3 regions of the Rahnella sp. 2050 genome follow, and region 1 is predicted to be linked to each of the others. Evidence: predicted binding sites of a transcription regulator. Region 1 holds the regulator's gene; each other region holds the start of a gene.
The links. Region 1 encodes LexA, which represses DNA repair genes until DNA is damaged. Its sites were predicted from a motif close to TNCTGTATGTACATACAGNA; they were not measured.

Region 1 (10,323 bases):
CGTAATCGGGCGTGAACCGCCGCGCAGCATGGCCTGAATGGTCATGGCCAGCGTGCCCGTTTTCGGCTCCAGCAGACGCCCGGTTCGCGAACGCCCCCCTTCCACAAAGTATTCCACCGAATAACCGCGGCTGAACAGTTCGCCCAGATATTCACGGAAAACCGTCGAATAGAGCTTGTTGCCTTTAAAGGTTCGACGAATAAAGAACGCACCCAGACGGCGGAAAATCGGGCCAGCCGGCCAGAAATTCAGGTTGATACCGGCGGCAATATGCGGCGGTACCAGACCCTGATGATAGAGCACGTAAGACAGCAGCAGATAGTCCATGTGGCTGCGGTGGCAAGGCACATACACAATTTCCTGACCGTCCAGCGCTAACTGGCGTACACGCTCGGCATTATTAACGTTGATGCCTTTGTACAAACGGTTCCACGTCCAGCTCAGCACACGGTCAGAGAGGCGCACGGCTTCATAAGAGAAGTCAGCGGCAATCTCTTCCATCAGGGCGATGGCGTTTTGTTGGGCTTTTTCGTGGGAAATTTTCTTGCTGCGGGCTTCGTCTTCAATCGCTTTCTCAATGGCTTTTGAGGCCAGCAATTTATTGAACAAATCCTGACGTGCCGGAAGGCGCGGACCAACCGCAGCCAGACGCTGACGGGAGAAATGCATCCGCGCCACACGTGCCAGTTTTTGAGCAATCGTCTTATCTGTGCCGTGTTCCGTCGCCATATAACGCAGGGAAACGGTATTGGAGAAACGGACGAAACTGTCCCGCCCCAGCCACAGCACAGCGAAAAATTTCTGGATACCGTTCAGCACGCGCAGATGCGGCGTGTCGTCCTGACCTTCACGGCCCGGTGCACGACCAAACATTACCGACACCGGCAACATCTGAATGTCTAAATCCGGATTATTGCGGTGCAAATCAAGGTAGTCGTGGAACAGCTTTACGGATTCCTGCTTCGGCGTGTAATAAGAGAATACGCGCGGGCCTTCGGCTATAAAGACATGGCTTGGTAGCAGGGTGCCGTCAATTTCCAGCGGAATAAGAGGATCAGGCAGATTCTGCGCCAGACATTGCGCACGCAACGTCAGCAAATCGGCTTTGGAATTATAAGGTAATACGTACAAAATCGGCCGCGTCGGGTCTAAATGCAACTCGGTAACCGGATCTGAAGGTATGACCTTGCTCTTTACCAGCAATGAGAGTGGTAAATTCAATAATGTGTAATAAAGTCTACGCCAACCTGACATAAAAACGTGAAGCCTCTTGTTAGCAATTTCGCCGCAAGGATACCAGAAAGATCCGTGGAGATCTGTGGTCATATAAAAGCTAAAATGCTGCAAACACTCTAAGGATCAGTACCCGAAATGGCGAACCAAGTCACCGGATTTACCCGAATTTATAAAGCGGCCGGCTATTCCTGGAAAGGATTCAAAGCGGCATGGCAAAACGAAGCGGCATTTCGCCAGGAGGCCAGCGTCGCTATCCCGTTAATTTTGCTATCTTTCTGGCTTGATGTCAGCACCATTGAACGTATCCTGCTGGTGGGATCCGTCGTGCTGGTCTGTGTCACGGAGTTGCTCAACAGCGCGGTGGAATGTGCAATAGACCGCATCGGGCCTGAGTTTCATGTGCTTTCTGGTCGCGCAAAAGATATCGGCTCTGCTGCCGTACTTCTGACCATCATATTGGCGATTTTTGTCTGGGTCAGCATCTTTTGGTCGCGATGGTTCTGATTTGGAATCTGCATTCCAGGAATCAACGTTATGCCCTGTTTTTATTCAATCTTAGGTTTTCATTGACCGTTTAGCTGTATATACTCACAGCAAGACTGTATAAACAACCAGGGGGCGGAATGAAAGCTTTAACGACCAGACAACAAGAGGTCTACGACCTTATTCGCGATCATATCTCCACCACCGGTATGCCACCAACCCGCGCAGAGATTGCATCACGTCTGGGGTTCCGTTCTCCCAATGCGGCGGAAGAGCATCTTAAAGCGCTGGCGCGTAAAGGTGTTATTGAGATTGTTTCCGGTGCATCACGCGGCATTCGTCTGCTGATGGAAGAAGAAGAAGGTTTACCGCTGATTGGCCGCGTTGCCGCCGGTGAACCGCTGCTGGCGCAGCAACATATCGAAGGGCACTATCAGATCGATCCGGCAATGTTTAAGCCGAGCGCCGATTTCCTGCTGCGTGTCAGCGGTATGTCGATGCGTGATATTGGTATCCTTGACGGCGATCTGCTGGCCGTGCATAAAACGCAAGACGTGCGTAATGGTCAGGTTGTGGTGGCCCGTATTGATGATGAGGTCACCGTGAAACGCCTGAAAAAACAAGGCAGTGTGGTGCAGTTATTGCCTGAGAACAGCGAGTTTCAGCCGATCGTGGTGGATTTGCGCGAGCAGAATTTCAGCATTGAAGGCTTAGCCGTAGGTGTTATCCGCAACGGCGACTGGATCTGACCTTCGTACTTCGAGCTATCTCTGCGTTGGCTGCCTTCGCGAACCCCGGTCACATACTTGTGTATGCTCCCGGCGTTCGCTTAGTTGCCGCCTTGATATAACGCGAATTACTCGGTCAGATATGACTAAGTCAGAAATTGCTGTGTCAGATAGACAAGACTAAAACTAATTGAATATGGATGGCGGCCGCCTCTGGCATCCATGTGAATTCAAAGAGAAATGCGTTTCTCTCATCATCGCCCCTTTCGGGGCGATGTCATTTACAGGCATAACCTGAACCTCCGGCATGAGATTCTCTATGCAACATCATTCCCTGCGACACACACTCAAAAACACCTTTTTAAGCCCTGCCGATAAAGCGCTCTGGATGCTGGCATTGCCGATGATTTTTTCCAATATCACGGTGCCGCTCCTCGGCCTGGTGGATACCGCAGTGATCGGTCATCTCGACAGCCCGGATTATCTCGGCGGCGTGGCTGTGGGTTCGATGATCACCACTTTCCTTTTTATGCTCTTACTGTTTCTGCGGATGAGTACCACCGGCATGACCGCTCAGGCGCTGGGCGCGAAAGATAATCAGCTTCTGGCGCGTGCTTTTGTACAACCCTTCCTTCTGGCTGTACTGGCGGGCGTCATTATTGTGGTATTCCGTCATCCGCTGATGGAGCTGGCGTTTCACATTGTCGGCGGCAGCCAGCCCGTGCTTGAACAGGCGAGGCTGTTTATCGAAATCCGCTGGTTCAGCGCCCCGGCTTCATTGGCGAATCTGGTGATCCTCGGGTGGTTGCTCGGCATTCAGTACGTTCGCGGGCCGGTGATTTTGCTGATTGCCGGGAATTTGCTGAATATCATTCTGGATCTGTGGCTGGTGATCGGGCTGGGCTGGAACGTGCGTGGCGCAGCCATGGCGACGGCAAGCTCCGAGTATTTCACGCTACTCATCGGGCTGTATTTCGTCTGGCGGGTGATGAAACGACGCGGTATCACCGGCGCAGAAATCACCTCCGCGTGGCGTGGTAATTTGCGCCGTCTTCTCGGGCTTAACCGCGACATCATGCTGCGCTCATTACTGTTGCAGCTTTGCTTTGCATCGCTGACCGTTCTGGGCGCGCGGCTGGGCAGCCACATTGTGGCGGTCAACGCCGTGTTGATGAACCTGCTGACATTTACCGCGTTTGCACTTGACGGTTTTGCTTATGCTATCGAAGCGCATTCCGGTGAGGCATTCGGTGCCCGCAACCGCGAAAAACTGCTGAATGTCTGGCATGCCGCGTGTCGTCAGGCCGGGCTGGTTGCGCTGTTTTTTGCTCTGATTTACGCGCTGGCGGGTGGGGCGATCATTGATGCGCTGACATCATTACCGGAATTGCGTGAGCTGGCGGACCGATATCTTGGCTGGCAAATTATACTGCCGCTGGTGGCTGTCTGGTGCTATTTGCTTGATGGCATGTTTATCGGCGCAACGCGTGGGCGGGATATGCGAAACAGCATGCTGGTGGCGGCGCTGGGGTACGGGCTGACATTGTTCACTTTACCGCTGCTGGGCAATCATGCGTTGTGGCTGGCGCTGACGGTATTCCTCGGGTTACGCGGGATTTCACTGGGCTGGATATGGCGTCGTTACTGGCGGCATGACACATGGTTTTCGTCTCCGTCGCACTGATTTTTCAGCTATTTTCAAAGAAATAAGCGCAGCTTTGTCGTTATTTCATGCTTTAGATTAATCCTAATAGTGGTTTTTATCCCTGTTTAAGGAGGATTAATCGAGATTCTCTACTAACCTTTAAAGTGTTAAGGACGAGCTGCAAGACGAAATGCAGTTCATAAAACCCAAGGTAACAGGAGATATTTTATGAATAAGGACCAAGCCGACGGTAACTGGAAGCAGTTCAAAGGGAAAGTGAAAGAACAATGGGGCAAACTGACTGATGACGACCTGACAGTGGTTGAAGGTAAACGTGATCAGTTAGTCGGTAAAATTCAGGAGCGTTACGGCTATCAAAAAGATCAGGCCGAGAAAGAGCTCAATGAATGGGAAACCAAAAACAAATATCACTGGTAAGACGCGACTCCCCCTCGCGTGCCAGTGACGTATCCTGAGATTTAGCTGCTCCTACCCGGAACGCTTCAGGATACGGGTACACGGATGTACCCAACCTCTTCTCTGTACAAAACATCCTCCTCTTACGAGTCACCTTCAAAACCTTAAAACCCGATCATTCAGCGTTTTTTCACCACAATACTGTGGTCGTGATCGCAATGGTCATGGCTGTCGCAGGTTTCTACTACTTTGCATTCTGCACATAAGCCATGCGCTTCAACGACGGAATGGCGAAGCTCAAATCCGGATTCTAATGACAGTTTTGCCAGACGCTCTTCAATGCCGTCGGTGGTTTTTTCGGTAACTAACCCGCAGCGGTCGCAGATAAACAGCGCAGAAGTATGGCTCGGCTCTTCAAAATGATGGCAGAGAACATAGCTGTTTGCGGATTCAACACGGTGAATAAATCCCTGTTCCAGCAGAAAATCCAGCGCCCGGTAAACGGTCGGTGGTTTCGCCTGAGGTTCGCTTACGCGCAATAGATCCAGCAAGTCATAGGCGCTGATCGCACCGGGTTGTTGCGTCATCAGGCGCAGTACTTCCAGCCGCTGCGGCGTCAGGCGAACATTGCGCTGCTGGCAAAGTTCTTCAGCTTGTGAAAGTAATTTTTCCGGATTATTCAGGGTCATAGCAACGGTCTCTGAGCGCAGATTGGAATGAATAGGCCACATCATGCGACCACCGATGATTTTATCATGCTTGCACCAAAACGACGAATTATGCGCCATTCAGATGTGATGCAACGTCGGCATCCGCCTGCTCAGCGGCACAAGATGCCGAATCTTTGTTCTGTGGTATAATCAGCGATTACCTTCCCTCTGGCGCGAAGCGGGGGGAGCGTCACGAACCCCTTCAGCGAATGTCAGGCCGATGTCAGAAACTCAACACGTAATGCCCCAGACCACTCCCTTTTCCGCCCAGCGTTTTTCCGTTGCGCCGATGCTCGACTGGACCGATCGCCACTGCCGCCATTTTCACCGGCTGATGACCGGCCAGACGTTGCTGTATACCGAAATGGTCACGACCGGCGCCATTATTCACGGCAAAGGGGATTATCTCGGGTTTGGCGATGCAGAACATCCGGTGTCTTTGCAGCTTGGTGGCAGCAATCCGGCTGATCTGGCGCATTGCGCAAAACGGGCGGAAGAACGTGGTTATGACGAAATTAACCTCAACGTCGGTTGCCCGTCAGATCGCGTGCAGAACGGCATGTTTGGTGCCTGTCTGATGGGTCAGGCGTCGCTGGTGGCTGACTGCATCAAAGCCATGCGCGACGTAGTCTCAATTCCGGTCACGGTTAAAACGCGAATCGGTATTGACAATCAGGACAGCTACGAATTTCTGTGTGATTTCATCCGTCAGGTTTCAGAAAACGGCGGTTGCGATACCTTCATTATTCATGCGCGTAAAGCCTGGCTTTCGGGCCTCAGTCCGAAAGAAAATCGTGAAATTCCGCCGCTGGATTACCCGCGCGTATATCAGCTCAAGCGTGATTTCCCGCACCTGACCCTGGCAATTAACGGCGGTATCAAAACCCTCGAAGAAGCCAAAACGCACCTGCAATATATGGATGGCGTGATGGTGGGGCGTGAGGCTTACCAGAATCCGGGCCTGTTGCTGAATGTGGATCGCGAGCTGTTCGGCTCTGATGCGCCGCTGAAAACCGGGCCGGATATTATCCGCGCGCTGTATCCGTATATCGAAGCGGAACTGAGCAAAGGTACTTACCTCGGCCACATTACCCGCCATATTCTTGGTCTGTTCCAGGGGGTGCCGGGCGCGCGTCAGTTCCGTCGTCATCTGAGTGAGAATGCGCATAAAGCCGGCGCGGGCATTGATGTGGTCGAACAGGCGTTGCAGATGGTTGCTCAGCCGCAGGAAGTGGTGGCGCAGGCATAAAAACAGGGTGAGTAAAATCGCTATCTGTTAGTCAAATTTACTATCTTTTCGCAGGCCATTCGTGCCTGCGAATTATTTTTTCCTTATCATTCAATCAATTATTTATCCCATCACACTGGCATGTTTCTTGTAATGGTTAATGCGTGTTTGGACGCTACGTCTTATCGCACATGGCTTATTAAGGAGCACCTGATGCTGGAAATTCTCTTCGTGCTTGGTTTTTTCTTTATGCTGATGCTGACCGGCATTTCTTTACTGGGTATGGTTGCGGCGCTGGTCGTGGCATTTGCTCTGATGATGTTGGGTGGGTTTTTGGCGATTGTTGTAAAAATGTTGCCGTGGCTGCTTTTGGCCGTGCTTGCGGTCTGGATTTACCGGACATTTTTCCGGCCTGATGAGCCAAAATACCGTCGCCGTCGCTTGCCGTAATAACAGCTTCACTTTATCGGTTTTCGTAACTGCATGAAATAATGGGGATTGCTGACTGTGTTCTGAGCGCAAAAAAATGTAACCGTTGCAGTGATAACTTTTGCTTATGTGCTAGCGATCACAAGCTGGGTCAGAATGTGCGGTCAAAATGCATAAATCATATTTTTTAACATGGGTGACTGTTAGGATGGAATTCATTGGCAGCCAGCAGGCTGTAAACCGAATTCATCAAGTCCGCTGAGGCACACAATAGTCGCTTAAGTGACATCGCCCTGTGGATTTACCCGGCAGTACCCTACAGCAGTACCCGTCTGAAATCAGAGGTCGTCTGAGTCAGGCAGTAAAAAAGGCTTTCACAACTGTGAAAGCCTTTTTTGCATTGGTTCAGGGAAACTTTTATGGGATGAGCAGACTTGAACCCTGTGTCACGCGGCTTTCCAGCGTTTCATGCGCGCGTTTTGCCTCGGACAGTGGGAATTTCTGCGCGTCACTGACATCCACTTTTATCGCGCCACTGGCGATCATTGAGAACAGCTCGCTGCTCGCCTCCAGCAGTTCTTCACGGTTAGTCACGTAACCATTCAGGGAAGGGCGCGTCACAAACAGCGAACCTTTTTGATTGAGTATCGCCAGATCCACACCTTTTACCGGGCCGGACGCATTGCCGAAACTGACCAGTAAACCGCGACGTTTCAGGCTGTTTAACGATTTTTCAAAGGTATCTTTGCCGACGGAATCGTAAACCACACCGACTTTTTCGCCGTTCGTCAGTTCCGCCACGCGGGTCGCGATATCTTCTTTCTGGTAGTTAATGGTTTCCCATGCACCGGCCTGTCTGGCGCGTTCGGCTTTTTCATCAGAGCCCACGGTGCCAATCAGTTTTACGCCCAGCGCTTTCGCCCACTGGCAGGCAATCAGGCCTACGCCACCGGCTGCGGCATGGAAAAGAATGGTTTCACCGGCCTGTACTTCATGGGTTTTGCGCAGTAAATAATAAACTGTCAGCCCTTTAAGGAAGGAGGCTGCGGCCTGCTCAAAGCTGATCGCGTCCGGCAAAAGGGCGATTTTTTCCTGTGGTACGTTATGGAATTCGCTGTAAGCGCCGGGCGCGGATTGTGCGTAAACCACACGATCGCCAGGTTTGATGTCCGTTACGCCACTACCGACTTTACTGACTATGCCTGCCGCTTCCGTGCCTAAACCCGCCGGAAAACTGGCCGGTGCGTACAGACCGCTGCGCACATAAGTATCGATATAGTTGATACCGATGGCTTTATTCTCGACCTGGACTTCGTCTGCCCGCGGATCTTGTGGCTGATAATCAACGTATTGCAGAACGTCCGGGGTGCCTGTTTCAGAAAACTGGATGCGCTTTGCCATGTTTTTTCCTCGTGATGGAGTCTGATTTCAACCCTAGGCTAAATGTCAGGGACAATCCAGATTTTCGGCACTAAGGGTTAATACCCTTTTGAAATGGTTTATACTGTCGCGCGAGTCAGGCTCCGATTTTTGGAAACCCGACGCTCATAAAACAGGCGCTTAGAGCAGGAAATAATCCACAGATGGCAGCAAAAAAACCGACCAATCAACAGAACGAAAACCGCGATCGCCAGATGGAAGGGTTGAAACTTCCGCCGCATTCGCTGGAAGCTGAACAATCCGTTCTGGGCGGGCTGATGCTGGATAACGAACGCTGGGATAATGTGGCCGAACGGGTGGTCAGCAATGACTTCTTCAGCCGCCCGCACCGCCTGATTTTTACCGAAATGCAGCGTTTGCTGGAAATGAGCAAACCAATCGACCTGATCACGCTTTCCGAATCGCTGGAACAGAAAGGCGATCTGGATTCCGTCGGCGGTTTTGCGTATCTGGCAGAGCTCTCTAAAAACACCCCTAGTGCGGCGAACATCGGCGCTTACGCTGACATTGTGCGCGAACGTGCTGTTGTCCGGGAAATGATCTCCGTCGCCAATGAAATTGCCGACGCGGGCTATGATCCGCAAGGCCGCAGCAGCGAAGACCTGCTGGACTTAGCCGAATCCCGCGTATTCCAGATTGCCGAAAGCCGCGCCAGTAAAGACGAAGGTCCAAAAAGTATCGACCGTATTCTGGAAAGCACGGTCTCCCGTATCGAAGAGCTGTTCCAGCGCCCGCATGACGGCGTAACCGGCGTTTCAACCGGCTATGCTGACCTCGACAAGAAAACCGCAGGCTTGCAAAAATCTGACCTGATCATTGTGGCGGCGCGTCCGTCGATGGGTAAAACCACTTTTGCGATGAACCTCGCAGAAAATGCCGCGATGATGCAGGATAAACCGGTCTTAATCTTCAGCCTTGAGATGCCCGGCGACCAGATCATGATGCGTATGCTGGCGTCGCTTTCGCGCGTCGACCAGACCAAAATCCGTACCGGCCAGCTCGATGATGAAGACTGGGCACGTATTTCCAGCACCATGGGGATTCTGCTCGAAAAACGTAACATGTATATCGATGATTCGTCCGGGCTGACGCCAACCGAAGTTCGTTCGCGTGCGCGACGTATCTTCCGTGAGCACGGCGGCCTGAGCCTGATCATGATCGACTACCTCCAGCTGATGCGCGTTCCGGCGTTGTCTGATAACCGTACGCTGGAAATTGCCGAAATCTCCCGCTCGCTCAAAGCGCTGGCGAAAGAATTGCAGGTGCCGGTGGTGGCGCTGTCGCAGCTTAACCGAAGCCTGGAGCAACGTGCGGATAAACGCCCGGTCAACTCCGACTTACGTGAATCCGGCTCCATCGAGCAGGACGCCGACTTAATCATGTTCATCTATCGTGATGAGGTCTATCACGATAACAGTGAAGAAAAAGGCATCGCGCAAATCATCCTCGGTAAACAACGTAACGGCCCGATCGGTACCGTCCGCCTGACCTTTAACGGTCAGTGGTCGCGGTTTGATAACTATGGCGGCCCGCAATACGACGAGGATTAACTTCCCGGGTTTTGAATTTATCCCTCCCCTTTCACAAGGGGAGGCTAGGTGGGGTTTGGTTCTCAGCCTTGCTGTCAGAAACTCTCAAATTCATGCAAAGGACTTAAAATGAAAGCGGCTACGGCTGTCATTGATCGCCGCGCTCTGCGACACAATCTGCAACGGGTGCGTCATCTGGCGCCACAAAGTCGTCTGGTTGCGGTAGTGAAAGCAAACGCTTATGGGCACGGTCTGCTGGAGACCGTGCATAGCTTGCAGGATGCCGATTATTACGGCGTTTCCCGGCTTAGCGAAGCGCTGATGCTGCGTAAAGCCGGTGTGGTAAAACCCATCCTCCTGCTCGAAGGTTTTTTCTCCGCCAGCGAATTACCGTTGCTGATTGAACATCAGCTTGATACCGCTGTTCACAGCCTCGAACAGCTTGATGCGCTGGAAAGTGCTGACCTCGCGCGTCCGC
Region 2 (10,323 bases), on a different contig from region 1:
TCTTCAGTCAGCGTTTGCGCCACATAGCTCTGCTGGTGTTTCAACCCTTTTTGCAAAAAGCTGAAAACGCCCTGCACGGTCTGACTCAGCCCCTGTGCCGCAATGTCACCGATATAGGGTGCCAGAAATTCCGCAGGCTCAATTTCCGCCATATCCAGCAATGCAGAGAACTGCTGAACCAGGGCGATATCGCCATCAACTACCAGCTCGCCACTGCGCATCATGGGCGACAACTGCTGGCGATCACGTAACTTATGCAGCACTGACAGTTTCGAGGTGACGGTGCAATCTGCCGCGCCGTCCCATTGCCCGAGCACATCAATTTTCTGTTCACTGAACACAAACGTCAGTGGTGTACTCAGTTCCTGCAATTCCACACGCAGAACTTTACCGGCCAGACGTGTCCGCGCCGCCTTCATGCTGCGATCTCTGAAAAGCAGGTAATTAAGCGGCGTCTCGATAGCGGCAGTCAGTAACGGCGTTAACAACATCGGCATACTCATATCAGAATTTGAAACCCCGATGTAACGCCACAATGCCGCCAGTCAGGTTGTGATAAGTCACATTTTCAAAACCTGCGTCCGCCATCATTCCTTTCAGTGTTTCCTGATCCGGATGCATACGGATTGATTCAGCCAGATACCGGTAGCTTTCAGCATCGTGCGCAACCAGCTCACCAATACGCGGTAAAATATGGAAGGAATAGGTGTCGTAAGCTTTGCTCAGCGGCTTCAGCACCGGTTTGGAGAATTCCAGTACCAGCAGACGCCCGCCCGGCTTGAGTACGCGGAACATGGAACGCAGCGCCTTCTCTTTTTCAGTCACGTTACGCAGACCGAAAGAGATGGTGATACAGTCAAAATAGTTGTCCGGGAACGGCAGAGCCTCGGCATTCGCCTGAACGTAGCTGACGTTGCCGACGATGCCAAGATTGCGCAGCTTTTCGCGGCCCATCTTCAGCATGGAATCATTGATATCCGCCAGCACGACTTCGCCTTTCTCACCCACCAGACGGGAAAATTTTGCGGTCAGATCGCCCGTACCACCGGCCAGATCCAGCACACGTTGTCCCTGACGGACACCGCTGCAATCAATAGTGAAGCGTTTCCAGATGCGATGAATACCGAAAGACATCAGATCATTCATCAAATCATATTTTGCCGCAACGGAATGGAAGACTTCTGCCACCATTTCCTGTTTTTCATCTTTGGCTACTGTACGAAAACCAAAATGGGTGGTTTCCGGCGTCTGCTTTTCCATTATTTATGCCTGCTTTTTCAGTCGAACTCTTGGGGAGAAGTGTATCAGAACCCGTTCGAAAGCCCCATCACCGATGGTGATTCAACATATTGCAAAAATTCATGCATTGAATCACAAATACAGTGCAGGCCCTCTGACCCGCTATGTCTGCTGGTGGGGAGTTAACTCACCCGGGTTCAGCGTCTGTTCTTCTTCCGCATCAGAGGTATCGGGCAGAGATGCGGTGTCTTCAGGTTCATTTTCCGCTTTCGCTATTTCAGCCAGAGACGGACTGATAGGCCGTTTAACTTCAACACCCAGCGCGCGGAAACTTTCCACCTGTCCGATAAGATTACCACGGCCTTGCGAGAGTTTATTCATCGCGGATCGATAACTTCCCTGCGCTTTGTCGAGACTTTGTCCCATCGACTCCATGTCATCCACAAACAGCCGCAGTTTGTCGTAAAGACGTGCCGCGCGGTCGGCGATACGTTTGGCGTTCTGACTCTGATGCTCATAGCGCCACAAGTTACTGATCGTTCGCAGCGCCACCAGCAGGGTCGTCGGGCTGACCAGCATAATATTGTGCCGGAGCGCTTCGCTAATCAATTCTGGCTCACGGTCGATAGCCAGCAGAAAAGCGGGCTCAACAGGGATAAACATCAGCACATAATCGAGGCTGCGCAGACCGGGAAGTTGCTGGTAATCTTTGCGCCCGAGCAGGCGGATATGTCCGCGCACCGAGGCAATATGTTCATTGAGTGCCGCTTCCCGCTCGCTGTCATCCTCGCTGTTGAAATAGCGCTCATACGCGACCAGGGTCATTTTGGCATCAATCACTACGTCTTTATTCTGCGGTAACCTGACGACCACATCAGGTTGCATCCGGCTGTTGCTGTCAACCTGCACGCTGACCTGAGTCTGGTACTCATGCCCTTCACGTAAACCGGAAGCCTCGAGCACGCGGCTCAGCACCACTTCCCCCCAGTTGCCCTGCGTTTTGTTGTCACCTTTCAGTGCCTTGGTCAGGTTGACGGCTTCACGGGCCATCTCCACATTCAGTTGCTGCAGATTGCGGATCTCATGCGCCAGCGTATGGCGTTCACGGGCTTCCTGCCCAAAGCTGTCCTGCACCTGACGACGGAAACCATCCAGTTGCTCGCGCAACGGCAACAGTAACTTGTCGAGACTTTGCTTGTTCTGTTCGTCGGCACGGCGGCCATTTTGTTCGAAAATCCGGTTAGCCAGATTTTCAAACTGGCTGCTCAGGCGCTGTTCGCTGTTAATCAGCAGACGCTGCTTTTCTTCAGCCGCCATGCGGGTTTCATCCAGACGGGTTGAAACCTCACGCAACTCTGCTTCCTGCGCGCTGTTGATTTCCCGCTGCGCACGCAGTTCCTGATTCAGTTGCTCACACTCGTTTTGCCAGTGGGCAAGCAGTTGTAATTTTTCCTGACTGGCCGCCTGCAGGCTATGCAGTTTTCGCAGCTCAAGTTCAGCCTCACGCAGTTGCTGCTGCCCTGATTGCCGCTCGCTTTTGTGCGTATCATTTTCCGCTTTAGCCTGTTCCAGCGATTGTTCCAGCAAACGGCGCTGCGTTTCATACTCCGTCTGCTGTTGCTGTTGGCGCAGGCTGGCGATAAGCCAACCTACGAGTAAGCCCATTAACCCCGCCCCCAGGGCTGTCAGGATGCTGATATCCACGCGATTTCCCTCTTAAAGTCTCTTGCGGCCAAGGTAATGTCAGGCTGTATGGATGTCCAGTCTATTTTCTGTTGCATTGAGCCTTTGCGAGACGTCTTCCAAAAAGGAATTTCTCTGTATTTGCCCCCTTGCGATAGCCAGCCACAGAGAGCAGCATTCAAAACCAGCGGCTCAGCCACTGAATGCCGAAAGCACCTGGCGCCAGGATGCCGAAAGCCCAGATGAGTGCAGACGTCACATTCGCAATCTGGAAATATTTTTGCGGCATACCGCAGATACCGGCAACCAGTGGCACAACGGCACGAAGCGGGCCAAAGAAGCGGCCGATAAAAGCCCCGGGCATGCCCCATTTTTCAAAGAAAGCATGTCCACGAACCAGCATTTGCGGATGGCGGGAGAAAGGCCAGAAATTGCCAACCCGATCCTGATAACGGGCACCAATCCAGTAAGAAAGCCAGTCTCCCAGGAAAGCGCCTGCGGCGGCGGCGGCCCAGATGGGCCAGAACGGAATACCGGTTTCGCCAATCAGCGCGCCGAGTCCCAGCAAGATAAACGTTGCCGGTAGCAGCAGGGAAAGGAATGCCAGAGACTCACCAAAAGCCAGAAAGAAAACGATCGGTGCAGCCCACACCTGATGGGCGCGGATGAAGGTAGTGGTGTACTCAAGAAGGTCGTGAACAGTCAAAAATGCAGTTCCTTTTGTCAGAGATTCGGGAGGAGGTTCATCAATTATTCCAGATGGATTACTAACATGACCTTAACAGATCTGCTTAGCAGGGCAAAAAAATGGGCCGCCAGAGGCAGCCCATTGATGTGATGATGTGATGTGGTTGTTTTAGTTTTATAGGGACTAAATAAGCCTGCGGGCTGCTTCTACAACAATCTTCACCGCATGACTTTCAGTCTTTTTCATGGTTTCCGCATTAGGGATTTCCTGCTGCGTGCGGTTCACGATAACACCCGCCACCATCCCCGCGCGCAGGCCCTGGCTTGCACACATGGTCAGCAGAGTCGCGGATTCCATTTCGTAGTTCATGACGCCCATTTCCTGCCACTCTTTCATCGATTCTTTGAAGCGACGGACAACACGGCCAGAGTAAGTGTCATAACGTTCCTGACCCGGATAGAAGGTGTCAGAAGAGGCGGTAACGCCAATGTGCGTCGCGGCACCCACGGCTTCTGCCGCCGCAACCAGCGCGGTGGTGCAGGCAAAATCGGCTACTGCAGGGAATTCCATCGGCGCAAAGTGCAGGCTCGCGCCATCAAGGCGAACGGCAGCGGTCGTGACCAGAACGTCACCGACATTGATGTGTGGCTGGATAGCACCAGTTGTGCCGACTCGCAGGAAAGTACGGATCCCCAGTTGCGCCAGTTCTTCAACCGCAATAGAGGTCGAAGGGCCACCAATACCGGTTGAGCAAACAATCACAGATTTGCCATCAAGCTCAGCACGCCATGAGGTAAATTCGCGGTGGGAAGCCAGACGAACCGGGTTCTCCATCAATTTGGCAATTTTTTCCACGCGCTCAGGGTCGCCGGGAACAATCGCCAGCGTCGCGCCGTTTAAATCTTTTTTGGCCAGGCCAAGATGGAAAACTTCAGGCTGAGACATAACAAACTCCTCTGTGTGTAAGGTCATTTATTGGCAGGAGGAACACCCGGCAACTGTACTGAACATTGTGACGTTATTTCGTGACGGTCGTCACTATGATGTAACAACAGGAATTTCACATACATTTATTTTGTGATTCAAGTCACAAAATAAGGAGGGGTGAGGGAATTTTAAACAGGCAATCTCCGCTGCCGGGGATTGCCTGTTTATCAGTTACAGTTAATCAGGCAGGAACGGCATCTGCCGCCGCACTGCGCGACCAGATCCGGTGTTTGAGCATGTCTTTCAGAAACGCCTTCAGCAACGCTCCTTCTGCTTTTTCACCTTCCACAACGCCCTCTTCCGGCACATCATCCGTCAGCCCCAGCAGCGATTTGAAGCGGCGTGCATCGCCACTTAGCCCCACCACTTTCAGGTGTTTGTAGGCTTCGAGCACATAATGCCGTGCATCGCCATTCATCAGCAGTGCGTCGATATGCCCATGCGGAACAATCACTGCATCAACGGTGATGGAAGGCGATCCGGCAAACGTAGCATCAACCGGCAACGTAGAACCATCATCGGCAGTCACACTCCCTAAGTGACTGGCCAGCAGCTTAGGGTGAACGCCAGCGGCCTGAAGTGCCTGTAAGGTTTCCAGAACATCCGCCGCATTCACACCTTCACCCAGCAATATCGCCACCTGCCGCCCTTTGATCGTGCCTTTACCGCTGGCATACAAACTCAGCGACGGATCATTTTTCAGCCCATTCACGGGCTTCGGCGGCTTGATCTTCAGGGTGTCAGCGGAAAGGGTAATACCCAGATTTTTCGCCACTTTCTGCGCCAGCGTCTGATCAACATGCGCTAACAGATCCACGACCCGCTCGCGGATATACGGCCGCGCCACCTTCGATAATTCAAATGAGAAAGCGCCGATAATATGATCCTGCTCCGCTGTTGTCTGGCTCAGCCAGAACAGGCGCGGATGGGCATAATATTCGGCAAATGACGGACTGCGCTGACGGATTTTTTCTGCATCAACCCGTTCAGGATAACTTTCAAAGCCACCGCCGGACGCTGCCGGAGGTGTTTCCCTCGGCCAGTTATTGTTGATGGAATTCGGCTCGTAGTTCGCCGGATTCGTATCAATGTCCTGACGGTGCATGCCGTCACGCTGGAAGTTATGGAAAGGGCACGTCGGCCGGTTAATCGGAATTTCATGGAAATTAGGCCCGCCCAGACGACTGATTTGCGTGTCGGTGTAAGAGAACAGTCGCCCCTGCAACAGCGGATCATTGGTGAAATCTATGCCCGGCACAATGTGCCCCGGGTGGAACGCGGCTTGCTCGGTTTCAGCAAAGAAATTATCGGGGTTACGGTTGAGCACCATTTTGCCGATCAGTTCTACCGGCACCAGTTTTTCAGGGATGAGTTTGGTCGGGTCGAGCAGGTCGAAATCAAATTTGAATTCATCTTCTTCAGGGATCAACTGCACACCCAGTTCGTATTCCGGATAATCTCCGGCTTCGATGGCTTCCCACAAATCACGGCGGTGGAAATCGGCATCTTTCCCGGCCAGTTTCTGCGCTTCATCCCATAACAGAGAGGCTTTTCCGGCCAGCGGTTTCCAGTGGAAACGCACAAAAGTGGCTTTGCCTTTTGCATTCACGAAACGGAAAGTATGGATGCCAAAACCTTCCATCGTGCGGTAACTGCGCGGAATGCCCCGGTCAGACATCGCCCAGAACACGTTATGCAGGGTTTCCGGTTGCAGGGACACGTAATCCCAGAAGGAATCGTGCGCACTCGCTCCCTGCGGGATTTCGTTATGCGGTTCGGGTTTTACCGCATGCACAAAATCAGGGAATTTATGGGCATCCTGAATAAAGAACACCGGTGTATTGTTACCGACCAGGTCGTAAATGCCTTCATCGGTATAAAACTTGGTCGCCCAGCCGCGGATATCACGCACGGTATCTGCCGAACCACGGGAACCCTGAACGGTAGAGAAACGCACAAATACCGGCGTTTTCTTTTCAGGATCAGACAGGAAGCTGGCTTTGGTCACCGCCTTCATACTGCGATAGGGCTGGAAATAACCGTGCGCCGCAGCGCCCCGCGCATGAACGATACGTTCGGGAATGCGCTCATGGTCGAAGTGAGTAATTTTTTCACGGAGAATGAAATCTTCAAGCAGTGTCGGGCCACGATTTCCGGCTTTCAGCGAGTTCTGATCATCAGAGATTTTGGTGCCCTGATTGGTGGTCAGCGGCTGTTTTTCACCATTTTTGCGGTGGCGTTCTAATGCATCGAGTTTAGCATTGGTATTTTCCGGACTCTTCGCACTGCCGGACGCTGTCGGTTCTTTTCCTGGCGGTGTCGGTTGTGGCGAAGGCTGATAAATACGATCGCCGGGCGCAAGATCCCCCAGGCCTGGCTGTGAAGATTCAATGCCCGTGGCGGGGGCGCGGCTTACCGATTTTGACTCGCTTTTCTTGGTCACTTTAGAGGGTGATTTTGACATTGAACATAGCTCCTCGACAAAGGTTTCGGGTGTTCTGTAGACGTTCTGTAAATCTTCCATGATGACTTTCCTGATTAACTTTTAACTATAGAACATCTCTTGCGCCTTGCTGTTCATGCTTTCCGGCTATAGTTTTAATCCATAGCCACAGATTTTCGTATGGACACTTGCCTGGAGACCCCAATGAAAAAAGAAGAATTGCTTACCCTGAAACAGGCTCCGACCAGCTTTGCCCCTGCCGTCACTCCCGTCGCCAGCACCACTATCCATACCGATACTGACGGGCTGCACGCAGGCCAGACCACCATACCCTCGCAGGGCGAAGATATGCCCGCCTACCTCGCCCGTCCGGAACAGTTCACCGGTAAATTGCCGATCGTGCTGGTGGTGCAGGAAATTTTTGGTGTACACGAACACATTCAGGATATCTGCCGCCGTCTGGCGAAACAGGGTTATATGGCCATCGCGCCGGAGTTGTACTTCCGTCAGGGCGACCCGCGTGACTACACTGAAATCAGTGAGCTTTTTGCTAAACTGGTCAGTAAAGTGCCGGATCAGCAGGTGCTTGCAGATCTCGATCACACTGCACACTGGGCATCACAACATGGCGGGGACATTTCTAAATTAGGCATCACAGGTTTCTGCTGGGGCGGGCGCATTACCTGGCTGTACGCGGCGCACAATCCGCAGCTGAAAGCGGGCGTGGCGTGGTACGGCAAACTGGTCGGCGATAAAACGCTGACCAGCCCGTCAAATCCGGTTGACCGCGCCGCCGCGCTGGATGCACCGGTTCTGGGTTTATACGGCGCAGAAGATTCCAGCATTCCTCTGGATACCATTGAAACCATGCGTCAGGCCATTCGCGCAGCCAATGCTACGGCGGAAATCGTGGTATATCCGGAAGCGGGCCACGCGTTTAACGCCGATTATCGCCCGAGTTACCACGCTGAAGCCGCCGCCGACGGCTGGCAACGGATGCTGGATTTCTTTGCGCAGTATGGGGTTAAGTAATAAAAAGTATGGTGTGCAGTAAAAGGACACCGACCAGAATGACAAAAGCCCGACAGGTTTTTCCTGCCGGGCTTTTTACGGGAAGTTAACCCATTACAGCGACAACTGCCCAAAGGCACCCTGCCAGTCTTGTTCAAATTTATCGACAGCCGCCTGTACCGCAGGCGCACTGATAAATTGCTCCGCTACGTCCACCGGGATAGTGACCGACTGACAACCTGCCAGCAGACAGGCCAGAACCTGACGCGGCGTTTTAAAACTGGCGGCCAGCACTTTGGCATGCGGCGCATGCAGGGACAGCAATTGCTGCAACTCCGTCACCATCGCAATGCCATCTCCCCCCTGGGCATCCAGCCGGTTAACATACGGCGCGACATATTCTGCTCCGGCCAGCGCCGACAGGAGTCCCTGCCCGGCACCATACACCGCGGTTCCCAGCGTTGGAATTTTGCGGGTACGTAAGATCTTAATCGCTGCCAGACCGGCGGCGGTGACCGGCACTTTGACCACCAGCCCCGGCACGCGGGAATGCAGCAGTTCAGCTTCTTCCACTATCTGTTCGGTCTGATTCGCCAGCACTTGTGCAAACAGTTTCCCTTCACCACCTAATGCATCACGAAGCCCGGGCAAAACCTCCCACACGGAAGTCTGCGATTTAGCCACAATGCTCGGATTGGTGGTCACACCCTGTAACGGTAAAATCCGCGATAAACGTTTTACTGCACTGATATCAGCCGTATCCAGATAAAGTTCCATATTCTCTCCTGTCAGAGTTCCAGTTCTTGTTTAAGCAGCGCTTCAATCTGTGCTGCGGTGGTGGAATGCATCAGCACATCACGGAAACTGTCATGCATAATCCGTCGCGCCAGCTTTGAGAAAATCCGCATATGCTGATCGCCTGCAGCGTGTTTATTGAGAGTCAGCATGATGACAAACTGCGCTTCTTCATCGCCCCACCGCACCGGTTGCGGGAGTTTCGCGACGCTGATAGTCGATTGCTCAATGTGTTCTGATTTGGTGTGCGGTATCGCAAAGCCAAACCCGAGGCCGGTGGAAAATACGGCTTCGCGCGCCCAGACATCGGCGGCGAGTTTGCGCGGATAACGGCAACGCCCTGCCAGCATCAGGTTATCCACCATGCCTTTAATCACTTCTTCTTTACTGCGCCAGTCAGCATTAAGCGCCACACATTCCGCCGTAATCAACGGGGCATCGTTGACCGCCATCCTGAACTGCGCCAGCAGGTGTTCGACTTCCAGCGACGTGCGACACTGCATGGCGCGGTTCAGCAGCAGGCGACATTCGCGGCTGTCGAGTTTGGCCAGCCGTGCTTTGGTCACAGGAACCGACGGTGCACTCATGCTGATTTCATCAAGCCCCAGCCCGACCAGCAGCGGCAATACCGAGCCTTTCGCGCCAAGTTCACCGCATAAACCAATCCATTTACCGTGGCGATGCACTTCGCGCACAACGTGGTCGAGGCCGCGCAGGAAGGCCGGATTCAGGCTGTTGTAATGGCGTGTCACTTTCGCGTTATCACGGTCGACCGCCAGCAGATACTGCGTCAGGTCATTACTGCCGATGCTAAAGAAATCAATCTCTTCGCAACACTGATCGATGATGAACATCACCGACGGCACTTCCAGCATGATCCCAAGCTGAATTTTTTCATCAAACGGCACTTGCTCACTGCGCAACGACTGCCTGACTTCAGCCAGTTGATCTTTCACCCATAAGATCTCTTCCATAGAGGAGATCATCGGGATCATGATTTTCAGCGATCCGTGCGCCGAGGCGCGCAGGATCGCGCGCAACTGCGTATGGAATAACGGCAGGTATTCCTGATAAATACGCACGGCGCGATAACCGAGGAACGGGTTGTTTTCGGCAGGAATGTTCAGATAATGAACTGGTTTATCGCCACCGATATCCATGGTGCGGACAATGATGGTTTTGCCGTTGGCCGCATCCGTAGCCTGACAATAAATGTTGTACAACTCATCTTCGGAAGGAGCGCTGGCGCGATCCATATACAGCATTTCTGTACGGAACAGTCCGACAGCTTCTGCCCCATTGCCAAACGCCGCGCTGGCTTCGACCGAGTGGGCAATATTGGCCGCCACTTCAAGGCGCACACCGTCAGCGGTATACCCCGGTTTATTGAGATATTCACTTTGCTGTTCACGCAGCGCCTGATGCACCGCCTGTTCCTGACGATAATAACGGCGCACCGGTTCGCTGAGCGCACAGA
Region 3 (10,323 bases), on a different contig from region 1:
GTCCTAAAAAAAGCTGAATATAAAGTATTCATGAAATAAATATTTATATACTGAATACTTTAATAGTGAATAATAAGCGGGAGCCTTTTTTAAAAGGCTCCCGCTTTACGTTTATTTACTCTGTAATGACGAAATTTCGTTATTTTACTTCCCACATCACGTTTCTCTAGTTTATTTTTGACAGCATATTAATTCGGAAACTATCTTCATCCTTCGCCGTAATACCTCAGGGCACTATTTCAAAAAATAAAACACCGCTGTTAATTGACTGGCAGCGGGTAATTTTTATAGTGAAAAGGATATCTTATTATGACAAAAATTAAACTATTGGCCTTATTCGTCGGATTCGCCATTTCGGGTTCTGCGGTTGCCGCCAAGTCTGGAAGCAGCCTTGAAGCCCGTATGGCACAGCTTGAGCAGCGTCTTCAGCAGGCGGAAACACGGGCTGAAACTGCCGAAAAACAAATCCAGCAGTTGAAGCATCAGGATATTAAGCGCGAGCAGGAAATTGCCCGCGTGAAAGAAGCCAGTCCGGTAGAAGTTAAAAAGGATGGCATATCGGAAGACAAATTATTAACACTTAATGGATTCGATAATTTAAAACTGTACGGTGATGTGGAATTTAACGTTGACGGTGCGAGCCGCAGCGGGCAATTAACCTCCGTCAGAACCAGTGACAATAAAAACTGGAAATCGGGGAATAATGAGCGTTGGGATGTTAACGGACGGTTATTAATCGGTCTTGATGGTTATCGTCGAAATGATAATGGTCAGTTCTCCGGTTTCTCTGTGCAGCCAACGGCTGACCTGAACGGTTCAATGAATCTTGATGATGCCGCTTTCTTCTTCGGTGAAGAAAAAAACTGGATGGCAAAAATCGGCCGCTTCGAAGCTTACGATATGTTCCCGCTTAATCAGGACACCTTCGTCGAATACTCCGGGAATACCGCCAATGATCTGTACGCCGACGGCTACGGTTATGTCTACATGATGAAAGAAGGGCGCGGTCGCAGTGACAGCGGCGGCAACATCATGCTGAATAAGAATATCGGCAACTGGTATTTCGAGCTGAACACCCTGCTGGAAAACGGCACCTCACTGTTTGCTGAGCAAAACTACCACGGCAACCAACTTGAGAATGATAAAAACGTCGCGTACCTGCGTCCGGTCATTGCCTGGAAAGGGGATGCGTTCTCTGTGGCGGCGGCAATGGAAACCAACGTGGTGAACAATGCGTATGGCTACACCGGTGAAAATGGCGAATTCGTTGATCAGTCCAAACGTAATGGTTATGGCATGACCATGACCTGGGACGGGCAGAAAGCTGACCCTGAGAACGGCGTGGTGGCTAACCTGAGCACGGCCTATATGGATGCATCGGATGAAAAAGACTTCACCGTCGGTGCCAATGCCTTATGGAAACGCTTCGAGCTGGGCTACATCTATGCGCACAACAAAATCGAAGACTTCAGCATCAATGGCGTCCGCGCATCCGATTACGACGATGACTGGTTTGATGAACCGGGCAGCTACGACATTCATACCGTTCACGCCAGTTACCTGATCCCGAACGTGATGGATATGGAAAACTTCAACGTGTATCTGGGCGCTTATGTCTCCATGCTGGAAGCAGATAAAACCTACAGCGGCGATGATGACAGCGATGAGCGGTATGGGGCGCGGGTACGCTTTAAATACTACTTCTGATTACCCGTCATATTTCGCGTCACAGATGCGTTGGCTGCACTCCCAGGGTGAGTGAGCTTACCGCCTTTCTGCAACACGAACTATTTAGGGTAATATGTATGTATCTTCATAAATAATAAAAGCCTGAGTGCGTAAACACTCAGGTTTTTTTATGGATTAACAGTTAAATCAGGCAGCTTCGGTGTGGCGGGGTTTCGCCTCAGCCTTTTTTACGCTGTCTTTCTCCGCTTCTGGTTTTTGTGCGGCCAGTGCGTCAGGTTCAAACTCATCGACGTTGATTGAACGCAGACGGCTTTCTTCCGCACGGCTCAGGATACGCGCATCGTCGGCGCTCAGATGACCGGCATCCAGACCTTTTTGCGCCAGAATATCCAGACGGGTGAACGGCAGTTTTTTGCCCATCGTTTCGCACAGACGTTTGTGAACCGGCTCAGCGGCCAGAATATCCTGCAAGGCTTCTTCCAGCAGACCGACCGGGTTGTGCTCGCCGGGTGTCAGATACTGACCACGACCGATGCGGCTGCGTGTCGCTGAAGGCACCTGCAGAATACGCGCCAGTTGGTGATCCAGACGATCAGACGGTGCGGAGTGCGAACGGCCCAACGGGAAAATCACCAGGCGCATTACGCCAGCCACAAAACGGTTCGGGAAGTTACGCAGGAGATCGTCGATAGCGACTTCGGCCTGATGCAGACAATCCTGCACGCCCCAGTGTACCAGCGGTAAATCCGCTTCGTGACAGCCTTCTTCGTCATAACGTTTCAGCGTCGCCGTCGCCAGATACATCTGGCTGAGGATATCACCGAGGCGGGCGGAAATGCGTTCGCGACGTTTCAGGCTGCCGCCGAGCACGCCCATCGACACATCAGCCAGCAATGCCAGGTTAGCGCTCAGACGGTTGATGTGCTGATAGTAACGGGCGGTTTTATCATTGACCGGCGTATCACTGGTGCGGCCGTTAGTCAGACCGAGCCAGAAACTGCGCATTTTGTTACTGCCGACGTGGCCGATATGCCCGAACAGCGCACGGTCAAAATCAACCAGATCGTTTTTCTCCGCCGCCGCCATTTCACGAAGAACATAAGGATGACAGCGGATCGCACCCTGACCAAAGATGATCATGCTGCGGGTGAGAATGTTGGCACCTTCCACGGTAATCGCAATCGGCGCCCCCTGATAAGCGCGGGCCACGAAGTTGCTGCTGCCGAGCATAATGCCTTTACCGCCGGTGATATCCATCGCATCCATCACGGCGCGCTGGCCACGGTGAGTACAGTGGTATTTGACGATAGCGGACAGCACCGCTGGTTTTTCACCCAGCATAATGCCGTTCGTGATAAGCGTTGCGGCGGCATCCATCACGTAAGCGTTACCGGCAATGCGCGCCAGCGGTTCTTCGATACCTTCCATTTTACCGATAGGCAGTTTGAACTGACGGCGGATATAGGCATAAGCCCCGGTCGCCAGCGCCAGAGATTTCAGGCTGCCGGTAGAGTTAGACGGCAGCGTGATGCCACGACCGACAGACAGACATTCCACCAGCATACGCCAGCCCTGACCGGCCATTTTCGGGCCGCCAATGATGTAATCGATCGGTACAAAAATATCGCTGCCGCGCGTCGGACCGTTCTGGAATGGCACGTTCAGCGGGAAGTGGCGGTGACCAATTTCAACACCGGCGGTGTCTGTTGGGATCAGCGCACAGGTAATGCCCAGATCCGTTTCGTTGCCGAGCAGGTGATCGGGATCTTTCAGTTTAAATGCCAGGCCCAGCACGGTGGCGATAGGTGCCAGCGTGATGTAACGCTTGTTCCAGGTCAGGCGCATGCCAAGCACTTCCTTACCCTGCCACTGGCCTTTACACACGATACCAAAGTCCGGGATGGCACCGGCATCAGAACCCGCTTCCGGGCTGGTCAGGGCGAAACAGGGAATTTCCAGACCTTCGGCCAGACGCGGCAGATAGTGATCTTTCTGCTCCGTGGTGCCGTAATGTTGCAGTAATTCGCCTGGCCCGAGGGAGTTCGGCACACCGACGGTGATCGCCAGAATGCCTGACACACCGGCCAGTTTTTGCAGCACACGCGCCTGCGCATAAGCCGAGAATTCCAGACCGCCGTACTCTTTCTTAATGATCATCGCGAAGAAGCGGTGTTCTTTCAGATACGCCCACAGTTCCGGCGGCAAATCAGCCAGTTCATGGGTGATCTGGAAGTCATTCGCCATACGGCAGGCTTCTTCAACCGGCCCGTCAATAAAGCGCTGCTCTTCCTCTGTCAGTTGCTGCTCAGGATAATCCTGCAATTTCTTCCAGTCTGGCTTGCCACCAAACAGGTCACCTTCCCACCAGGTGGTGCCTGCTTCAATCGCTTCTTTTTCCGTGCGCGACATTGCGGGCATCACTTTACGGAAGGTGCGAAGCGCCGGGCCGGAGAACAATGAACGGCGCATGACAGGGATATTGAAGGGCAGGAGAATGATCGCCAGCGGCAATAACAGCCAAAGTGTCCACAGATTAATGGCACCCATAACCGCCGTAAACGCCAGTAAAATCAGGCTGCTCAGGGCGAGATTGACCTTGTGATAGAACAACGCACCAAGGATCACGATAAATGCAACAATGCTAAGAACCATCATAGTAAAGCTCCTGAGTAGTAGGAGGTCTGACCTGTTGTAGGGATATAATGGTTTTAGTTCATGCCCATTTCTTTATCAATGTGTTTACATACTAATTACAACGCAGCTCACAAACCGGCCGCACGAAGCGTCAAAAACAGAAACTATCGGAATCATTACCGCTTCATGGCTTCTCGCTGTTTCGGCTTTCCGTTAAACTGCACAGCGGAACGTTTTATTGCTATCGGCCGTGCTGAAACCGGCTGCAAATGGACATAAAAGAGGCTGCTATGTACCAGGATATTATCCGTACTGAACTGAACGAAGCTGCTGACACGCTGAATAAATTCATCAGCGATCCGGCAAATATTGAGTCTATTCAACGTGCAGCGGTGCTGCTGGCCGATTCATTCAAAGCGGGTGGGAAAGTGATTTCCTGTGGTAACGGGGGTTCACACTGCGATGCCATGCATTTCGCCGAAGAACTGACAGGCCGCTATCGTGAAAACCGTCCGGGCTATCCGGCAATTGCGATTTCTGACGTCAGCCACATCTCTTGCGTCGGCAACGATTTCGGTTACGAATACATCTTTTCCCGTTATCTGGAAGCCGTAGGCCAGAAGGGCGACGTTCTGCTGGGCATTTCCACTTCCGGTAATTCCGGTAACGTGATCAAAGCCATCGAAGCCGCACGTGCTAAAGGCATGAAAGTTATCACCCTGACCGGTAAAGATGGCGGGAAAATGGACGGTTCAGCCGATGTGGAAATCCGCGTTCCGCACTTTGGTTTCGCTGACCGCGTGCAGGAAATCCACATCAAAGTCATTCATATTTTGATTCTTCTGATCGAAAAAGAGATGGCAAAGGCATAAGCCTTTTGCCGTAAAGGAGGCTGGTGATGTGCGAATTGCTCGGGATGAGCGCTAACGTTCCTACTGATATTTGTTTCAGTTTCAGTGGATTAGTGCAGCGTGGTGGCGGGACCGGCCCGCATAAAGACGGCTGGGGCATCACCTTTTATGAAGGGAATGGCTGTCGTACTTTTAAAGATCCGACGCCAAGCTTTAATTCGCCCATTGCCCGCCTTGTTCAGGAATATCCGATCAAATCCTGCGCGGTGATTTCTCATATCCGTCAGGCAAACCGTGGTGAAGTCGCGCTGGAAAATACTCATCCGTTTACCCGCGAACTGTGGGGACGCAACTGGACTTATGCGCACAACGGTCAGCTTCGTGGTTATCGTCAGCTCGATACCGGTACGCTGCGTCCGGTGGGCCAGACCGACAGCGAATACGCCTTCTGCTGGTTACTGCACAAACTCACCCAACGCTATCCGCGCCGCCCTGCAAGCTGGCCGCCAGTGTTTCGCTATATTGCGTCGCTGGCTGATGAATTACGGCAGAAAGGGGTGTTTAACATGTTGCTGTCGGATGGCAATTTCGTGATGGCCTATTGCTCGACGAATTTGCACTGGATCACGCGGCGTGCGCCTTTCGGCAAGGCAACGTTGTTGGATCAGGATGTGGAAATTGATTTTCAGCAGCAGACGACACCGGATGATGTCGTCACCGTGATTGCCACGCAACCGCTGACGGCGAACGAAACCTGGAACAAAATTGCTCCAGGTGAATTCGCATTATTTCATCGGGGCGAACGCCAGCTGTGAAGGCAGCGGGGTATTGGACAACGGTTGTAGCACTTCATATCTACCGTCAGTGACCACGACATTTGGTGGCTGATGGTGTTTCTCAAAGTACGCATATCCCGGCTGTAACTGGTTCCAGAAACTGTAATAGCTGGAGTTTTTATGCGCCTTCATGTTGGCATCGGTCATCCTGAACGGGTAAATGCTAATCTTTAAATTGCGTTGCCCGAACTGGAATGCCGCCTGTACGTAGGTGAATATTTCGTCCATGTAGCCGTCGGTCATGGCGTAGCAACCAATAGACTTACAGTTACCGTGGATCATCAGATACTTACCTGAATAACCCTGCGAGATATCATAAGCATTGGGGAAACCGATGTTGATGGCGCGATAAAAGCGGCTGTCGGGTTTCAGGTGGTGAATATCCACGTTGTAGAAACCTTCCGGGCTTTTGAAATCGCCTTCGCGACGTTTATTTCCCAAACCGCCGGAAAAATCGCAGATGCCATAACTGCCGATCAGACGAAATTCGCCGTCGAGCTGAGCATACAATTCGAGTTTACGTTCCTGTTTGAAGATCTGGATATAAACAGGTGCACCCAGTAATTGTTTTTTTAGTGCCGCGTTGACCGGGACAGCATCGCTGGCCACGGCGTAATTTGCTGTAAATAAAGGCAAACTGAGGAGCATCGCAAGAAACAGCGCGATTCTGATCATTCTAAGTCCTGCTCGGTAATAATTTTGATTATTTTGTCTACAGCTGAACTGCCTGTAAGACCGCCACTGATTTTCTTCTTATGTACTGTCTGTCGGAAACGCTGTCATATTAATACTGATTAAATTTTTAGCAATCACCAAATAATGAATAATGACTTTAGGAATAGGAAAATTATTACGTTGCCATTAATGGTGATTAATTAAGTCAAACTAACCCTCATTTTCTATGTTGGACATCCCTGTATTCAACTGTATACTTATACAGTTATTGAGGGGGAGGGTTATGCGTAAAATCATTCATGTGGATATGGACTGCTTTTTCGCTGCGGTCGAAATGCGCGATGATCCTTCCCTGCGCGACATTCCTATTGCCATTGGCGGCAGTCGTGACCGCCGTGGTGTTATCAGCACCGCTAATTATCCTGCCCGCAAATTTGGCGTGCACAGCGCGATGCCCACCGGCATGGCACTGAAACTTTGCCCGCACCTGAAAGTGATCCCCGGCCGAATGGAGGCCTATAAAGAAGCGTCAAACCATATCCGCGAAATCTTTGCGCGTTATACGCCATTGATCGAACCGTTGTCACTTGATGAAGCTTATCTGGATGTTTCCCACGCGACGCAATGCAACGGCTCTGCAACGCTTATCGCTGCTGAAATCCGTCAGGCCATTTTCGATGAGATCCATCTGACGGCATCTGCGGGCATCGCGCCGATCAAATTTCTGGCAAAAATCGCCTCGGATCTGAACAAGCCCAACGGTCAGTTTGTGATCACGCCGGAAAAAGTCGGGGCGTTTTTACAGGATCTTCCGCTGAGTAAAATCCCCGGCGTCGGCAAAGTCACCGCTCAGCGTTTGCAGGAGCAGGGGCTGATCACCTGCGGCGATGTGCAGCGTTATGATCTGGCAAAACTGCTTAAACGCTTTGGCAAATTTGGCCGTGTGCTGTGGGAACGCTGTCAGGGTATCGATGAACGTGAAATTTCCCCCGAGCGGTTACGTAAATCGGTCGGCGTTGAACGCACACTGGCAGAAGATATCCACAGCTGGGAAGAATGCGTGTCGCTGATCGAACGTTTGTATCCTGAACTGCAAACACGTTTAAGCCGTGTCAGCCCGGATCTGCGCATCGCGAGGCAGGGTGTAAAACTCAAATTCCATGATTTCCAGCAGACCACGCAGGAACACGTCTGGCCGGTGCTGAATAAAGAAGATCTGCTGAAGGTCGCGCGTGAAGCCTGGGAACAGAGGCGTGGCGGAAGGGGAGTCAGGCTGGTGGGATTGCATGTGACGTTGCAGGATCCGCAAATAGAGCGGCAGCTTCTGCTTCCCTGGGAATAATCCCCGTCATCCTTCAAACTGTCTCTGCGTTGGCTGCCTTCGCAAACCCCGGTCACATACTTGTGTATGCTCCCGGGGATTTACTCAGTTGCCGCCTTGATACAGCCCGAATGATTTAGGGGACCGATCGAGTATTAACCGCGTTCAGGAATCGCTTTCAGCAGGGCCGTCAGCAGTTTCCAGTACAGCTCGACGCTGGCGATTTCCACCTGCTCATCCGGCGAGTGTGGCCCGGTGATGGTTGGCCCGATGGAAACCATGTCCATGTCCGGGTACGGTTTTTTGAACAGACCGCATTCCAGACCGGCGTGGATCACCATGATGTTCGGAGTTTTATTGAACAGCGTCTGGTAAGTTTCACGCACCAGCGTCATCACTGGTGAATTCGGCTCAGGTTTCCAGCCAGGATAGCTGCCTTTTGCCAGGCTTTTCGCGCCAGCCAGTTCACTCAGTGAATTGAGCATGCTGACCACATATTCTTTACCGCTGTCGATAAGCGAGCGGATCAGGCTGTTGATCGCCACTTCGTCATCTTTCATGGTGACAACACCGACGTTCAGCGAGGTTTCTACCACGCCTTTCACGTCATCACTCATGCGGATCACGCCGTTTGGCGTCGCGTTCAGCAGGGCAAGGAATTTACCCTGAGTTTCTGCGGTCAGCGCTTTAGCGTTGCTTTCAGCCGCTTCCACCACGAAGGCAATTTTCTTCTCTACCGCTGACAGTTCGAACTGAATCGTTGCCAGGAATTCTTGTGCTGCCGCTTTCAGCGCGTCTGCTTTATCAGCAGCAACAGCAAGGGTCACAATCGCTTCACGCGGGATAGCGTTACGCAGTGTGCCGCCGGTGAAGTCGAGCAGGCGCAGACCAAGAGTATCAGCGTTGTCTGCCAGGAAACGTGCCAGCAGTTTGCTGGCGTTGCCCAGACCTAAGTGGATTTCCGCGCCGGAGTGGCCACCTTTCAGGCCTTTCAGGGTCAGTTTCAGCGTGCTGAAACCGGCCGGAACCGCTTCACGGCTCAGCGGCAGTGTGGCGGTAAAATCAATCCCGCCAGCGCAACCCATGTAGATTTCGCCTTCGGTTTCAGAATCGGTGTTGATCAGAATTTCAGACTGTAACCAGTTCGGTTGCAGGCCGAATGCGCCTGCCATGCCGGTTTCTTCGGTCATGGTCAGCAACACTTCCAGCGGGCCGTGTTCTACGCTGTCATCAGCCAGAACCGCCAGCGCGGACGCCATACCGATACCGTTATCAGAACCCAGCGTGGTGCCGCGGGCTTTTACCCAACCGTCTTCGATGAAGGGCTGGATCGGATCTTTAGTGAAATCATGAACAGTATCGTTGTTTTTCTGCGGCACCATATCGAGGTGAGCCTGCAGTGCAACGGCTTTGCGGTTTTCCATGCCTTTGGTGGCGGGTTTGCGCAGCAAAATGTTGCCAACTTCATCACGCTCAGCGTGGATACCTTTTTCCTGTGCCCATTCAACGATGTGTTTTGCCAGCGCTTCTTCATGATAGGAAGGGTGCGGAATTGAACAAATTTTGGCAAAAATATCCCACAACGGTTGTGGCGAAAGCTGAGACAGTTCAGACACTATAAGTCTCCTGTGACAGTCAGCTCATTCAGGCTCCGTTTGCAGGGGAACTGACTGAGATGCTGTAGGTTTAAGGTTAAGTAATCCCCGCCAGACTGTGTGGCGAGTGGCCTGACAGAATATCACTTAATCTTAACCTGTGCGCGGGGACGGGGAGAAATTCCGGGATTTTTGGGCGGCTGAAGCCAGATAATCGCTGGTTTTTGTGAACCGGACTCACTATAATCTCGCGCAACCTTTTTTCCCCCCATTATTTTTTTAGAAGCCGTTAATTCACTGGCTGGGACACCTTTATGAGCGAAAAATACGTTGTAACCTGGGACATGCTGCAAATCCACGCGCGCACTATGGCTAAACGCCTGCTGCCGGCAGAACAATGGAAAGGCATTATTGCAGTCAGCCGTGGTGGCCTGGTTCCGGCAGCGTTGCTGGCTCGCGAGCTGTGCATCCGTCATGTGGATACCGTATGTATCTCCAGCTACGACCATGATAATCAGCGCGAAATGCAGGTGCTGAAACGCGCAGAAGGCGACGGTGAAGGCTTCATCGTGATCGACGATCTGGTGGATACCGGCGGCACCGCGAAAGCCATCCGCGAAATGTACCCGAAAGCGCATTTCATCACGATCTTCGCGAAACCGGCTGGCGCACCGCTGGTTGATGACTATGTGATCGACATCCCGCAGAACACCTGGATCGAA

Region 2: a site for LexA is predicted at 2,986-3,005, ahead of rmuC (DNA recombination protein RmuC). Genes of this name have one in related genera too.
Region 3: a site for LexA is predicted at 6,933-6,952, ahead of dinB (DNA polymerase IV). Genes of this name have one in related genera too.

The regions. Positions count from the first base shown of each region.
Region 1 covers NZ_JBEPKE010000002.1:27,401-37,723, forward strand. Annotated here, with positions in the region: gene plsB (glycerol-3-phosphate 1-O-acyltransferase PlsB) at 1-1,254, opposite strand, end outside; gene ABIC79_RS07365 (diacylglycerol kinase) at 1,372-1,740, shown strand; gene lexA (transcriptional repressor LexA) at 1,860-2,468, shown strand; gene dinF (MATE family efflux transporter DinF) at 2,767-4,131, shown strand; gene ABIC79_RS07380 (CsbD family protein) at 4,321-4,530, shown strand; gene zur (zinc uptake transcriptional repressor Zur) at 4,689-5,198, opposite strand; gene dusA (tRNA dihydrouridine(20/20a) synthase DusA) at 5,461-6,468, shown strand; gene pspG (envelope stress response protein PspG) at 6,661-6,897, shown strand; gene ABIC79_RS07400 (quinone oxidoreductase) at 7,294-8,277, opposite strand; gene dnaB (replicative DNA helicase) at 8,460-9,866, shown strand; gene alr (alanine racemase) at 9,975-10,323, shown strand, end outside.
Region 2 covers NZ_JBEPKE010000009.1:16,254-26,576, forward strand. Annotated here, with positions in the region: gene ubiJ (ubiquinone biosynthesis protein UbiJ) at 1-491, opposite strand, end outside; gene ubiE (bifunctional demethylmenaquinone methyltransferase/2-methoxy-6-polyprenyl-1,4-benzoquinol methylase UbiE) at 505-1,260, opposite strand; gene rmuC (DNA recombination protein RmuC) at 1,402-2,943, opposite strand; gene ABIC79_RS22555 (DedA family protein) at 3,101-3,628, opposite strand; gene udp (uridine phosphorylase) at 3,794-4,555, opposite strand; gene katE (catalase HPII) at 4,779-7,061, opposite strand; gene ABIC79_RS22570 (dienelactone hydrolase family protein) at 7,245-8,072, shown strand; gene fsa (fructose-6-phosphate aldolase) at 8,166-8,828, opposite strand; gene ptsP (phosphoenolpyruvate--protein phosphotransferase) at 8,840-10,323, opposite strand, start outside.
Region 3 covers NZ_JBEPKE010000001.1:1,554,062-1,564,384, reverse strand. Annotated here, with positions in the region: gene ABIC79_RS06965 (YehS family protein) at 1-17, shown strand, start outside; gene ABIC79_RS06960 (carbohydrate porin) at 310-1,707, shown strand; gene fadE (acyl-CoA dehydrogenase FadE) at 1,876-4,344, opposite strand; gene lpcA (D-sedoheptulose 7-phosphate isomerase) at 4,614-5,195, shown strand; gene ABIC79_RS06945 (class II glutamine amidotransferase) at 5,222-5,989, shown strand; gene dpaA (peptidoglycan meso-diaminopimelic acid protein amidase) at 5,960-6,685, opposite strand; gene dinB (DNA polymerase IV) at 6,969-8,027, shown strand; gene pepD (beta-Ala-His dipeptidase) at 8,162-9,622, opposite strand; gene gpt (xanthine phosphoribosyltransferase) at 9,916-10,323, shown strand, end outside.